One region of the Mycobacterium novum genome, then DNA from elsewhere that is predicted to be linked to it. Evidence: riboswitches for the same ligand, from Rfam matches in the RefSeq annotation. Region 1 holds a riboswitch; the other holds the start of a gene.
The links. A riboswitch is a leader RNA that binds a small molecule or an ion and turns the genes downstream of it on or off. The one in region 1 is predicted to bind cobalamin.
Positions count from the first base shown of each region.

Region 2: linked by a shared signal. The riboswitch ahead of metE (5-methyltetrahydropteroyltriglutamate--homocysteine S-methyltransferase) and the one ahead of G6N19_RS14415 (magnesium chelatase subunit D family protein) in region 1 are both predicted to bind cobalamin.

Region 1 is NZ_AP022562.1:3,112,385-3,119,641, reverse strand. Features, by position in the region: gene cobJ (precorrin-3B C(17)-methyltransferase) at 1-27, shown strand, start outside; gene cobM (precorrin-4 C(11)-methyltransferase) at 15-797, shown strand; gene G6N19_RS14425 (SgcJ/EcaC family oxidoreductase) at 931-1,290, shown strand; gene cbiE (precorrin-6y C5,15-methyltransferase (decarboxylating) subunit CbiE) at 1,273-2,487, opposite strand; cobalamin riboswitch at 2,470-2,617, shown strand; gene G6N19_RS14415 (magnesium chelatase subunit D family protein) at 2,639-4,615, shown strand; gene cobO (cob(I)yrinic acid a,c-diamide adenosyltransferase) at 4,615-5,229, shown strand; gene G6N19_RS14405 (cobyrinate a,c-diamide synthase) at 5,223-7,257, shown strand, end outside.
Region 2 is NZ_AP022562.1:818,332-825,588, forward strand. Features, by position in the region: gene G6N19_RS03710 (IS110 family RNA-guided transposase) at 1-736, shown strand, start outside; gene G6N19_RS03715 (LLM class flavin-dependent oxidoreductase) at 717-1,721, opposite strand; gene G6N19_RS03720 (SDR family oxidoreductase) at 1,835-2,494, shown strand; cobalamin riboswitch at 2,549-2,745, shown strand; gene metE (5-methyltetrahydropteroyltriglutamate--homocysteine S-methyltransferase) at 2,881-5,163, shown strand; gene G6N19_RS03730 (crotonase/enoyl-CoA hydratase family protein) at 5,250-6,128, shown strand; gene G6N19_RS03735 (cation-translocating P-type ATPase) at 6,419-7,257, shown strand, end outside.

The sequences.
Region 1 (7,257 bases):
GTCTGGACGCCGCGATGGGTGCGCTAGCGGTCCAGTTCGTCGGCGCCGGACCGGGGGCCGCGGACCTGCTGACGGTGCGGGCGGCGCGACTGTTGGCCGATGCCGACGTGGTGCTCTACCCGGGCAGTTACCTGGATCCGGAGGTTCTCGGCCATTGCTGCGCCACAGCCGAACTCGTCGACACCGCCGGGTTGGACCTGGATGAGATCGTGGGCCGGCTGGCGACCGCCCACCGGGCGGGCCGGCGGGTGGTGCGGCTGGTCTCCGGGGATCCGTCGCTCTACAGCGCGGTCTTCGAGCAGACCCGCCGGCTCGATGCCGCCGGTGTGCCGTGGCAGGTGACACCGGGCGTGCCGGCCTATGCGGCGGCGGCCGCCGTGCTCGGACGCGAGCTCACGGTGCCGCTGGTGACGCAGTCGGTGGTGTTGACCCGGGTGCAGGCCGCCTCCACCGCGATGCCGCCACGCGAATCGCTGGCCGCGTTCGCCGCGACCGGGGCCACCCTGGTGCTGCACCTGGCGATCACCCGGATACGAGAACTGATGGGCCGGCTGGCATCCGACTACGGCGCGGACTGCCCGGTCGCGGTGGTCTGCCGGGCTTCGCAACCCGATGAACGCGTACTGCGCGGCACCGTCGCCGACATCGCCGATGCCGTCGAGGCGGCGGGGCTGCGGTCGGCCGCGGTGATCCTGGTCGGCCGCGCGGTGGCCGATCGGCCCGATCCGTGCGGCGGGGAGAGCCATCTCTACGACCCGGCGCGGGACCGGGGAGACACTGATCCGCCGAACGTGTGACCACTGCGAAAAATCACGCCGAAACCCGCAATGGTTACACGTTCGGCGGGCACGCTGTTCTTCGGCAACGCATACGGCAAGGGGCAGACCATGGCGGAGAACGGACCGGGCTCACCCCGAGGCTTACGCTGCCGTGTTCACCCGCGACGCGGACTACGTCACCTTCCTGGGCCAGCACTACAAGGGACGCGAAGCGATCGCTGCGGCATACGCTCGGCTGTTTGCGAAGCTGCTGCGCGGATCACGACTACACACCGAGATCACAGGCCTGAGGTTTCTGACGCCGAGCGTGGCGCTCATCCGGGCAAACGCGGCTGTGACGAAGAGAGGCAGGCAGCGCAATCGTCGCGGCGTCCGCGTCAATACCAGTGTCGCGGTGCGTACCGGCGAAGGATGGCTACTGGCTGCATCACAGAACACCACGCATCGACACCTTGCCGACCAGCTGATGCAGAAGCTCGCCGGATCATCGTCGTCAAGCAGACACGGTTAGCGCCCATTGGGTGACCGCCCGGGCCGGCTTCCAGCCGGTGAAGGTCCCCAGCGGTTCGGCATGCTCGACCTGGATGCGGCTCAGCTCGCCGCCGTGCTCGCGGTAGGCCGCCGCCAGCTGCGTCTCGGTTTCGAAGGTCACCGCGTGGGCGACCAGCCGCCCGCCCGGCCGCAGTCCGGATAGGCAAACGTCGAGCACGCCGGGCCGGCTCAGTCCGCCGCCGATGAAGACGGCGTCCGGGGCGGGCAGGTCGGCCAACGCAGCCGGGGCACGCCCGTTCACGACGCGTAGCGCGGGTACCCCGAGCTTGCGAGCGTTGCCCGAGATCCGTTGCGCCCTGGTCTGATCGGCTTCGACGGCGATGGCCCGGCAGCTCGGGTGCGCGCGCATCCATTCGATGCCGACCGAGCCGGCGCCCGCACCGACATCCCACAGCAGCTGTCCGGGCGCCGGTGCCAGGCGCGCCAGCGCGGAGGCCCGCAGGTCACGTTTGGTGAGCTGCCCGTCGTGGTCGTAGGCATCATCGGGTAGCCCGGCCGTCCAACCGGCCGGCAGCGGGCCGTCGAGCTCGACGGCGACGATGTTGAGCCGCGGCACCTGGCCTTGAAATGCGGGGTAGCTGGCCGCCGTGCTGTCCAACCTGGATTCGGCCTGCCCGCCCAGGTCACCGAGCACTGTCATCCGGCTCGCCCCGTACCCGTGCTCGACCAGCAGCGCCGCGAGCCCGGCGGGCGTCGTCTCGTCGGCGGAGAGCACCAGCACCCGCCGGCCCGGCGCCAGCTCGCGCAGCACCGCGTGCACGTCGCCTGCCCTGATGACCGCGACCGACTCCGCCGGCCAGCCCAACGCGGCCCGGGCCAGCGTCACCGAGGAGACCGCCGGGATCACGCTGACCCGCGAGGCGCCGAGCAGCTCGATCAGCGTGCCGCCCACCCCGGACAGCAGCGGATCCCCGGAGGCCAGCGCGACCACCCGTCGTCCGGTCAGACCGTCGAGCAGCGCCGGGAGTCCGGCCCGCAGCGGCGAGGGCCAGCCCTGCCGCTCCTGGCCGTCGATGGGGGGCAGCAGATCCAGCTGGCGCGGCGCACCGATCACGACGTCGGCGGCCGCGACCGCTGCGCGCGCCGGTTCGCCCAGGCCGTCCCAGCCGTCGGCGCCGATCCCGACAACGGTGACGTGATGGGCTTGGGTGGGCACGGTGTTAGGGTATCGGCGCGAACTGCCAGGGAAGTCGGTGTGAGTCCGACACAGGCCCGCTACGGTGTTCCGCGGCGCATTCCGGTGCGCCACGGTCAGTCCGAATACCGGCTTCGCGTTGCCAACACCGGCATCACGAGCGGAGCCTCAAATGCAACAGCTGTACCCGTTTCCTGCCGTGCTCGGCGGCGACCCGGACGCTCCGGGCGGCCTCGACGACATGGCCTTGGCGCTCGTGCTGAGCGCGATCTCCCCCGGCATCGGCGGGGTTCTCATCCGCGGCGAGAAGGGCACGGCCAAGTCGACGCTGGTACGGGCGCTGGCCCAGGTGCTCCCCGCCATCGACGTGGTGGCCGGCGACCGGTTCTCCTCCGATCCCGCAGAGCCGAACCCGCTCTCCCCGGACGGCCCGTTCCCCGCCGACGCCGCCGTGCAGACCCGCCCGGTGCGGCTGGTGGAGCTTCCGGTCGGCGCCACCGAGGACCGGGTGGTCGGCTCCATCCATCTGGAACGAGCGCTCGGGGCCGGCGCCGTGGAGTTCGAGCCCGGGCTGCTGGCGCGTGCCAACCGCGGCATCCTCTACGTCGACGAGGTCAATCTGCTCGCCGACCACCTGGTGGACCTGTTGCTGGACGCCGCCGCCATGGGCCGGCTGACCGTGGAACGCGACGGGGTCTCGGTCAGCCACGCCGCGCGTTTCGTGATCGTCGGGACGATGAACCCCGAGGAGGGCGAGCTGCGCCCGCAGTTGCTCGACCGATTCGGGCTGACGGTCGAGGTGTCCGCGCCGCGCGATCCGGCGCTGCGCGCCGAGGCGGTCCGCCGGCGGCTGGCGTTCGACGCCGATCCCGAGGCCTTCGCCCGCGACTACGCCGACGCCGAGGAGCGACTGCGGGCCCGGATCCGCAACGCTCAGGAACTGCTGCCGCGGGTGGAGCTCACCGACGCCGCGCTGGTGCGAATCGGCGAGATCTGTGCGGCGTTCGACGTCGACGGCCTGCGCGGCGACATCGTGTGTGCCCGTACCGCGGTCGCGCACGCCGCCTGGCAGGGGCGCGACGCGGTCAACATCGAGGATCTGCGGGTGGCCGCCCGGCTGGCCCTGCCGCATCGGCGCCGGCGCAAGCCATTTGACGCCCCGGGGCTCGATGAAACCGAGCTCGACGAGCTGCTGCCGCCGCAGGATTCCGGCCCGGAGCCAGACCCGGATCCCGACGGCCCCGAGCCCGACGGTCCGCCGGACGGCGGCAACGCCGCGCAACCCGAGCAGCGCGGGCCCGCGCCGGCAAAACCCGGCGCCACCTCGACCGTCGGTGCTGACTCCCCTTACCGGGCACGGCTTTTCACCGTCGACGGGGTCGGCTCCGGCCGTGCCGGCCGGCGCAGCCGGGCCCGCACCAGTTCCGGGCGCCGCGTGGGTGCCACCGCCGTCGGCGCCGCCGGGGGCCTGCACCTGTTCGAGACGCTGCGGGCCGCCGCCCCGCATCAGGGCGCCCGAGGCCGGGTCGACGGCCCGATGCTGCTGCAGGCCGCCGATCTTCGCCGCGCCGTCCGGGAGGGCCGGGAGGCCAACCTGGTGCTGTTCGTCGTGGACACCTCCGGCTCGATGGCCGCCGCCGAGCGGATGCGGCACGTCAAGACCGCGATCCTGTCGCTGTTGCTCGACGCCTACCGCCGCCGGGACCGGGTGGCGGTGGTGACGTTCCGCGACACCGGAGCGCAAGTGGCACTGCCCGCGACCGGGTCGGTGGAGATCGCCGCGGTGCGCCTCGACGAGCTGCCCGCCGGTGGCCGCACGCCGCTGGCCGAGGGACTGCTCGAGGCCGGTGAGGTGATCCGCCGGGAACGGCTGCGCGACCCGGCGTCACGCCCGCTGCTGGTGGTGCTGACCGACGGCCGGGCCACCGCCGGCGCCGACCCGGTCGAGCGGTCGCGGCAGGCCGCTTCTCATCTTGCCGAACATGGGTTTTCCGCCGTCGTCGTCGATTGTGAGAGCGGCCGGATGCGGCTCGGGTTGGCGCGCACCCTGGCCGAGCAGCTGCGGGCCGACTACGTGCCGCTGCCGCAGGTCAGTGCCGAGGCGCTCAGCGGCATTGTTCGTGACGTCACTGGAAAGGGGGCCGCCTGATGCCGCAGGGACAACCGTTGACGGTGCCCGATGACAACCTGACCACCCGGCAGCGCCGCAATCGGCCGCTGCTGATGGTGCACACCGGCGACGGCAAGGGCAAGTCCACCGCGGCGTTCGGGACGGCGCTGCGCGGCTGGAACCAGGGCTTTGCGATCGGGGTGTTCCAGTTCGTGAAATCCGCCAAGTGGCGCGTCGGTGAGCAGGCGGTGCTGGAGCGGCTCGGCGCCCTGCACGACGAGACCGGCGAGGGCGGCCCGGTGCAGTGGCACAAGATGGGCTCGGGCTGGTCGTGGAGCCGCAAGGCCGGCAGCACCGAGGATCACGCCGGCGACGCGCTGGCCGGCTGGACCGAGGTGAAACGCCGGCTGGCCGAGCAGACCCACGACCTGTACGTGCTCGACGAGTTCACCTACCCGATCCACTGGGGTTGGGTCGACGTCGACGACGTGGTGGCGACCTTGCGCGATCGGCCGGGTCACCAACACGTGGTCATCACCGGCCGTCGCGCTCATCCCCGGCTGGTCGAGATCGCCGACCTGGTCACCGAGATGACCAAGATCAAGCATCCGATGGACGCCGGCCAGAAGGGTCAGCGCGGCATCGAATGGTAGTGCTCCCCCGCGTCGTCGTGGCCGCGCCCGCGTCCGGGCACGGCAAGACCACCGTTGCGGTCGGGGTGATGGCGGCGCTGGCGGCGCGCGGCCTGCACGTCAGCGGACACAAGGTCGGCCCGGATTACATCGATCCGGGGTATCACGCGCTGGCCACCGGACGCCCGGCCCGCAACCTCGACCCGGTGCTGGTCGGCGCCGAGCGGATCGTCCCGCTGCTGCTGCACGGGGCGGCCGGCGCGGATATCGCGGTGATCGAGGGCGTGATGGGGCTCTTCGACGGCCGACTCGGTGGTGACGGTGAGGCCTCCACCGCCCACGTCGCCGCGTTGACCACGGCCCCGGTGCTGCTGGTGGTCGACATCTCGCACGCTTCCCGCACGCATGCGGCGGTGGTGGCGGGTCTGGCCGGTTTCGACCCGCAGGTGCGGGTGGCCGGGGTGATCCTCAACCGGGCCGGCAGCGCCCGGCACGCCGACGAAGTCGTCGCCGCGTTGCGCCCCAGCGGTATTCCGGTGCTCGGGGTGCTGCCCCGCGATGCGGGCGTGGCGACGCCGTCTCGGCATCTGGGGCTGGTGCCGGCCTCCGAACGCGACGAATCCGCTGCGATGCCGGCCCGGCTGGCCGGGCTGATCGAGCAGCACGTCGACCTCGACGCGGTAGCGCAGATCGCCCGGCTGGCACCGGATCTGACCGGCACCGCCTGGAATCCGGCCGCTGAGGTGCGCGCCGGGTCGGCCGGTCGCCCGGTGGTGGCCGTCGCCGGCGGGCGGGCGTTCACGTTCGGCTACACCGAAACGTTCGAACTGCTGCGTGCCGCGGGCTGTGAGGTGGTCTGCTTCGACCCGCTCACCGATTCGTGTCTGCCGGCGCGAACCGCGGGCATCTACCTGGGTGGCGGGTTCCCGGAGGTGTACGCCGGGCCGTTGGCCGCCAACACCGCGCTGCTGGCTGCGTTGCGGGCGGCGATGGCCGCGGGGGTCCCGACCGTCGCCGAATGCGGCGGGTTGGCCTACCTGTGTCGCAGCGTCGACGAGGTCGCCGGGGTCGGGGCGGTTCCGGGTGCCGCAGCCATGACGCCGCGGCTCTCGCTGGGCTACCGGATCGCCACCGCACCCGCCGACAACCTGCTGGCGCGGGCCGGCGAGACGATCAACGGGCATGAATTCCACCGCACCGGTGTGGTTTTCTCTCGCCCGGTCGAGCCTGCCTGGCAGCTGCCCGACGGCCCGGACGGCATCGCCGGGCAGAGCCTGCACGCGTCCTACCTGCACACCCACTGGGCCGGGCATCCGCGGTTGGCGCAACGTTTCGCCGACGCGGTGCACGGCTTCGGTGGCACAGACCCTAAAGACCTGCATCATCACGGGGACACCGAAACCGGTTCCGGGTTGCTGGATTTCGCGGTGAACGTGTACGCCGGGCCGCGCCCGGACTGGCTCGACGACGCCCTGCACGCCGCCCTGGACGACGCCGTGGCCTACCCCGAGGCGTCGGCGGCCCGCGCCGCCCTGGCCGCCCGACACGGCCGTCGCACCGACGAGGTGCTGCCCACCGCCGGGGCGTCGGAGGCGTTCGACCTGGTGGCCCGGCTGCGCCGGTGGCGACACCCGGTGATGGTGCACCCGCAGTACACCGGGCCGCATGCCGCGCTGATCGCCGCCGGCCACACCGTACACACCGTGTTGTGCCGCGCCGAGGACGATTTCGCGCTGCATCCCGAAGAGGTGCCCACCGAGGCCGACCTCGTCGTCGTCGGCAATCCGACCAACCCCACCGGGGTGCTGCATCCGGCGTCGGCGTTGCGTCGGCTGCTGCGGCCCGGCCGGGTCGTGTTGGTCGACGAGGCGTTCCTGGACGCGCTGCCCGGCGAGCCGGAAAGCCTGGCCGGCGAAGAGCTTCCCGGGCTGCTGGTCAGCCGCAGCCTGACCAAACACTGGTCGATCCCCGGGATTCGGGCCGGATATCTGGTGGGCGACGCGTTGTTGATCGCCGATGCGGCACGCCTGCAGATCCCGTGGTCGGTGT
Region 2 (7,257 bases), 2.2 Mb from region 1:
ACTCATCGCGGTCTGCCCAGCGTTGGAACGGGCCGCGCAGCTGACCCAGGACCGCGGCTGGGTGGTACTGCTGACGCGGTATCAGCGACCGAAAGCCATTCGCCAAAGTGGTGTTTCGCGTCTGACGAAGATGCTCGGCGATGCCGGTGTGCGCAACGCGGCCACGATCGCCGCCGCGGCGGTGGCGGCCGCCAAATCCCAGACGGTGCGCCTGCCCGGCGAAGATGTCGCTGCCGGACTCGTTGCCGAGTTGGCCGGGGAGGTGGTTGCCCTCGATGACCGCATCAAATCCACCGATGCCGACATCGAGGACCGATTTCGCCGCCATCCCGCCGCCGCAGTGATCACCAGCATGCCCGGCATGGGTTTCCGTCTCGGTGCGGAACTCCTCGCCGCCGTCGGCGATCCCGCCCTGATCGGCTCTGCCGACCAACTCGCCGCTTGGGCCGGGCTGGCGCCGGTATCCAAAGATTCCGGAAAGCGCACCGGACGACTGCACACCCCCAAGCGCTACAGCCGACGACTGCGCCGCGTCATGTACATGTCCGCACTCACCGCCATCCGCTGCGACCCCGGTTCCAAGGCCTACTACCAGCGCAAACGAGACGAAGGAAAACGGCCGATCCCCGCCACCATCTGCCTGGCGCGGCGCCGCACCAACGTCCTCTACGCACTCATCCGTGACAACCGCACCTGGCAACCCGATTCACCCCCGATCACCAAATCGGCGGCTTGACTTCTTCATTGAGAGTCCCTTCGTTTCCTCGCGCCACCGCCGCGGCGGCGTGTTCCAGATACGGCCAGGCGAGCGCGGGGGGCAGCCCGCCGCACAACGGCAACAGCGGCAGGCTGCGACCGGCCCGCAGCTGCGCGACTGCGTCATCCGCGGTGACGATGCGGTAGGGGCCCGATGTCTCCCGCAGTTCCGCCACGCTGGTGGCCCGCGAGATGCTGGCGATCGTCGCATCGCCGTGCCGGTAGGCGGCAGCGGTCATGGCATCGTGCAGCAGGTACGGACCCAGCTCATCCCAGGCCCGGTCCACGTCGTCGGTGACGAACACTGTCGTCGGCGCGTCCGCGTCGGGGAACTGGCACGCCCCGGGTTCGCGCCCGTGGGCGCGGCACTGTTCCTCGTAAAAATCTTTCAGGCCAGGAGGATTCGCCTGGGCGAGGAGTCCCAGCCCGTGACGGGCGGCTCGCCGCGCCGCTGCCCGGCTGGCGCCGGCGACCATGATGTGCGGTGCGCGGAGGCACGCCGGTGTCACGTGGATACGGCGGCCCTGGTGCTGCACCGGCTCGCCACGCAACAGCTGTAGCAGTAATGCCAGCTTCTCGTCGGCGACCCGGCCGCGCGCACGGCTGTCGATGCCGAAGTGCTGATATTCCTCGGCGCGGTGACCGATCCCGAACGCGTAGGCGACGCGGCCGTTGCTGATGATGTCGAGCACGCTGATGTCCTCGGCCAGCCGGACCGGATCCCAGAACGGGAGGATCACCGCCGCGAGCATGATCGTCAACGTCTCGGTCCGGGCGGCGATCGCCGCGGCCAGCAGCGGCGGCGACGGCAGGTGGCCATCCTCGGTGCCATGGTGCTCGGACAGCACCGCGGCGATCGCACCGCGGGTCTCGGCCCAGGCACACATCTCGACGGCCGCGGCGTAGAGCTCGTTGCGCGGCGCGCCGGATGCGGGTGCCCGCATGTCGAAGCGAAGGGTGAACATCTCGCAGCAGCACTCCTTCGGGATCCGCCCGACTATAACCTAATATTTGTTCCTCGGCGGTGTGGTGGTCGCATCCCACACACCCATGACGGCCAACAGGTACGGTCGGAGGCATGGCACGCGTCGTGATCTTCGGCGGCCACGGCAAGGTCGCCCTGCTGCTCAGCCCGATCCTGTCCGAACGCGGCGATCAGGTGACATCGGTGTTCCGCAACCCCGACCACAGCGAGGAAGTGGCAGTGACCGGCGCGGTTCCCGTGGTCGCAGACATCGAACAACTCGACACCGACGCCCTGGCGAAACTGGTGACGGGCCACGACGCGGTGGTGTTCTCCGCCGGCGCCGGCGGCGGCAACCCCGCCCGGACCTACGCGGTGGACCGCGACGGCGCGATCCGGGTGATCGACGCCGCCGGGCAGGCCGGGGTGCGCCGATTCGTGATGGTGTCCTATTTCGGCGCCGGCCCCGGGCACGGCGTGGCCGAGGACGATGGGTTCTTCCCGTACGCGCAAGCCAAGGCCGCCGCCGATGCTCACCTGCGAGCAAGCGACCTGGACTGGACGGTGCTCGGCCCGAGTCGGCTCACCCTCGAACCGGCCACCGGTCGCATCCAGACAGCCGCGGCAGCCGACAACGCAGCCAAGGGAACGGTGTCGCGAGCCAACGTCGCACAGGTGATCGCGGCCTGCCTGATCGAGCCGTCGACGAGACGCCGCACCATCGAGTTCAACGATGGCGAGACCCCCATCCTGGAGGCCCTGCAAGCCGGTTGACCAGGTAGTCTTGGCCACGCAACTGGTTTGCCGGTACCGCCGCAAGGTGGTGTCGACATCGAGCACAACGTGGGTTTTCCGCGGTGTGCGAGAGGGAACCCGGTGAGAATCCGGGACTGTCCCGCAGCGGTATGCAGGAACGACCGCCGTCAACAGCACTGGTCACAGCACGCGACTGGGAAGCGACGGCCACTAGGAGCACCGTCGGTGCGCGCCTGCGAGTCCGAAGACCTGCCTGTTGTGCCGGGTGCGCCGCGCCCGGCGGATCACCGCCTCGCGGAATGGGCGTCTGGTTTTTGAGGGTTATAGTGCATTAAATGTGCACGGGACCGGATTGGCTGGACGACCGCCGGCGGTGACCCACCCTCCGATTGAAGGATCAGATCGTGACCGCTCAACCTTTTACCTCCACCATTCTCGGCTCACCGCGGATCGGTCCGCGCCGCGAGCTCAAGCGCGCCACCGAGAGCTACTGGGCCGGCCGGATCGGACAGGATGAACTGCGGAACGTCGCAGCCGGCCTGCGCCGTGACGGCTGGGCGCAGCTGGCCGAAGCCGGCCTGGACTCGATACCGGTGAATACCTTCTCCTACTACGACCAGATGCTCGACACCGCGGTGCTGCTCGGCGCGCTGCCGGCTCGGGTCGCCGGGGTGGCCGACGAGCTGGACCGCTACTTCGCCGCGGCCCGGGGCAATGCCGAGATCGCCCCGCTGGAGATGACGAAGTGGTTCGACACCAACTATCACTACATCGTCCCGGAGATCGGCCCGGACACCACGTTCGCACTCAACCCGACCAAGGTGCTCGCCGAGCTGGCCGAGGCCAAGGAGCAGGGCTTCGGCGGCAACGTGGCCCGGCCGGTGATCATCGGACCCGTCACGTTCCTGCTGCTGAGCAAGGCCGTCGACGGAGCACCGGCGCCGATCTTCCGCCTCGACGAGCTGACCGACGTCTACGCCGAACTGTTGGGCAAGCTGGCCGACGCCGGGGCCGAGTGGGTGCAGATCGACGAACCGGTGCTGGTGACCGACGTCGCCGCCGACGCCCCCGCCCTGGCCGAGCAGGTCTACGCCCGGCTGGGTGGCCTGGGTAAGCGGCCGGCGATCTTCGTCGCGACCTACTTCGGTGACCCGGGCGCGGCCCTGTCGGCGCTCGCGCGCACCCCCGTCGAGGCGATCGGTGTCGATCTGGTCTACGGCCCGAACACCAAAATCGCGTCGGTGCCGGAGTTGGCCTCCAAGGCGCTGGTCGCCGGTGTGGTCGACGGCCGCAACATCTGGCGCACCGACCTGCAGGCCGCGCTGGCCAAGCTGGCGTCGCTGCTGGGTAGTGCCGGGGCGGTCGCTGTGTCAACATCCTGTTCGACGCTGCACGTGCCCTACACGCTCGACGGTGAGACCGGGCTCGACGATGCGCTGCGCAGCTGGCTGGCGTTCGGCGCGGAGAAGGTGGGCGAGGTGGCCACCCTGGCGCGCGCGCTGCGTGAGGGCCGCGACGCCATTGACGACGAGATCGCCGCGTCCAACGCCGCCGTCGCCTCCCGCAAGTCCGATCCGCGGCTGAACAACGCCGACGTCCGCGGCCGGATCGCGACGGTCGCCGGCGCGCACCGCGGCAGCGCCGAGGCGCGCCGCGCCGCGCAGGCCGAACGGCTGCACCTGCCGCCGCTGCCCACCACCACCATCGGGTCGTTCCCGCAGACCGTCGACATCCGCAAGGCCCGGGCCGCGCTGGCCGCCGGCGAGATCGACCAAGCGGAGTACACCCGCCGGATGAAGGCCGAGATCGCCGCCGTGATCAAGCTGCAGGAGGACCTCGGCTTGGACGTGCTGGTGCACGGTGAGCCGGAGCGCAATGACATGGTGCAGTACTTCGCCGAACAGTTGGAGGGGTTCTTCGCCACCGCCAACGGCTGGGTGCAGTCCTACGGCAGCCGGTGCGTGCGTCCGCCCGTGCTGTTCGGTGACGTCTCCCGGCCGCACCCGATGACCACTGAGTGGGCCACCTATGCCCAGTCGCTGACCGACAAGCCGGTCAAGGGCATGCTCACCGGTCCGGTGACCATCCTGGCGTGGTCGTTCGTCCGCGACGACCAGCCGCTGGCCGACACCGCCAACCAGGTGGCGCTGGCGATTCGCGACGAGACGGTGGACCTGGAGTCCGCCGGCATCGCGGTGATCCAGGTCGACGAGCCGGCGCTGCGGGAGCTGCTGCCGCTGCGCAAGGCCGACCAGGAGGCCTACCTGACGTGGGCGGTCGGCGCGTTCCGGCTGTCGACGTCGGGGGTGTCGGATGCGACCCAGATCCACACCCACCTGTGCTACTCGGAGTTCGGCGAGGTGATCGGGGCCATCGCCGACCTGGATGCCGACGTCACCTCGATCGAGGCGGCCCGCTCGCACATGGAGGTGCTCGACGACCTCAATGCGATCGGGTTCTCCAACGGGGTGGGGCCGGGCGTCTACGACATCCACTCCCCGCGGGTGCCGTCCAGCGATGAGATGGCCACCTCATTGCGGGAAGCGCTTGACGCCGTTCCGGCGCAGCGCCTGTGGGTGAACCCGGACTGCGGCCTCAAGACCCGCAAGACCGACGAGGTGACCGCCTCGCTGGCCAACATGGTCAAGGCGGCCGAGACGGCCCGAGCGGCCGGCGCCGGCGTCTAGCCGCGCGAGCAGTCGCGAACGCCCCCATTTTGGCGTCGAAATGGGGGCTTTCGCGTCTGCTGGGCGGGGGGAACTAGCCTCAGGGCATGGACTTCACCACGATCCGCCACGAGGTCACCGACGGCATCCTCACCGTCTACCTGGACCGCCCGGACCACCTCAACGCGTTCACCGTCGAGATGGCCGACGAGCTGGAGCGCACCTTCGTCGAAGTCAACGACGACGACGCGGTCCGCGCGGTGATCGTCACCGGGTCGGGACGCGCGTTCTGCGCGGGGATGGACCTGTCGGGTTCCGGCAACGTGTTCGGCCTCGACGAGACCAAGTCCCCGACGCTGGCCGACATGGCCGACCTCAACGACCCGGAGCTGGCCCGGGTACGCGACACCGGCGGGCAGGTCACGCTGGCGATCTATAACTGCCGCAAGCCGGTGATCGCCGCGGTCAACGGGCCCGCGGTCGGGATCGGCGCCACCATGATGCTGGCGATGGACGCGCGACTGTTCTCCACCAAAGCGCGGTTCGGTCTGGTGTTCGGCAAGCTGGGCATCACCCCGGAGGCATGTTCGACGTGGTTCCTGCCCCGGATCGTCGGGATGCCAACGGCATTGGATCTGCTGTATCGGGCCGACATCCTCGATGCCGACGCGGCACGGGCATGCGGGATCGCCCGCTCGCTGCACGAACCGGACGCATTGCTCAGCGACGCCCGCGCGTTGGCCGACTCGTGGACCAGGGGCCGCTCCCCGGTGTCGTTCGCGTTGATACGGCAGATGCTCTACCGCAACTCCGCGCAGCCGGACCCGTATGCGGCCCACCGGGTGGACTCGCTGGCGATGTTCTACACCAGCATCGGCGACGGCGCCGACGGAGTGCGCGCCTTCCTGGAGAAGCGCGACCCGCAGTTCACCTCTCGGGCCTCGGCGATGCCGCAGTTCTACGATGAGTGGGTGCGCGAGCGGTAACCGGTGCCGCCGGCCGGCTGAAATCGACTGAGTTCACCCATATTTCAAGTGGGGTCTCGACTGCGTTCAGCCGCAGGCCGCTAAGCGTGGCTAGCTTCGGTGGCGAAGGGGAGTAGTTCCTAACCGCCGCCAGGCGGATGTGAATGGTCGTCAGTACGGCGGGCCACCCCGCCCGGTCATTCAGCGGGCCTATCACTTTCCGTGAGCGAGACCTTCGGACGATGAACCGTGTCGACCGAGAGTTTCGCCGGGTTCCATGGGCACCTTCGGTCGCCGAACGAAGGAGACCGATGCCCCCCTCGATAGCCGCTCTCATCGATGACACCGAACCGGAACTGGATTCGTTGTACGACGCGCTTGCCGCGGTCGAGAGCCATCCGCCCGACGACGAGCACGACGCGGTAGCCGAGGGTGACCGACCTCGCTCCGCGCCCGCTCCCGGCGACGGCTTGTTGGCCGTCAGCACCGCCGCGATGGCCGGTGTCGCCGCCGTCGGCCTGGGCATCTCGCTGGCCGGCCGCGTGCTGCGGTTCCCCCGGCTGCCGGCCAGTGTCCAAGGCGCCGTGGTCGCCCTGGACCATCAGCCGCGGCTGCGCCGACTGCTCGAGGAACGAATCGGCAAGCGTGCGACCGACACTGCGTTGGGGTTGGCATCCACCACCGCCAATGCGCTCGCCCTGGCACCGTCGATGCTGGCAGTGGACCTGGCGATCAACACTCTCAAAGCCGCCGAAACCCGCGCCGTGGCACGGGCGTGGTCGCGACGCGAACCGGCGTTGGCCGACATGGCCGCGCAGCCGGCCGTCGCGCCGCAGGCGCGCACGGTACCGCCGCCGGCCGGGCCCGTCGAACGACACCTGGAGCGCGGCACCTGGATTCAGGCGTTCGGTGCCGCGGTGGTCGGCGCCGTCAGCCGCGATCCGAACCTGGCCGGCACCGCAGCGTTGGTGGCCGTGCCGAAGGCCGCCCGCGCCACCCTGGAATCGTTCGCGGCGACGTTGGGCCGGGGCCTGGCCGACAAGAACGAGGCGCTGCAGCTGCGCCCGGACGGCTTGCGCCGACTGGACCGGGTCGATGTGGTGATCCTCGACCCGCGGGTGCTGCGCAGCGACGAACTGCGCCTGGTACG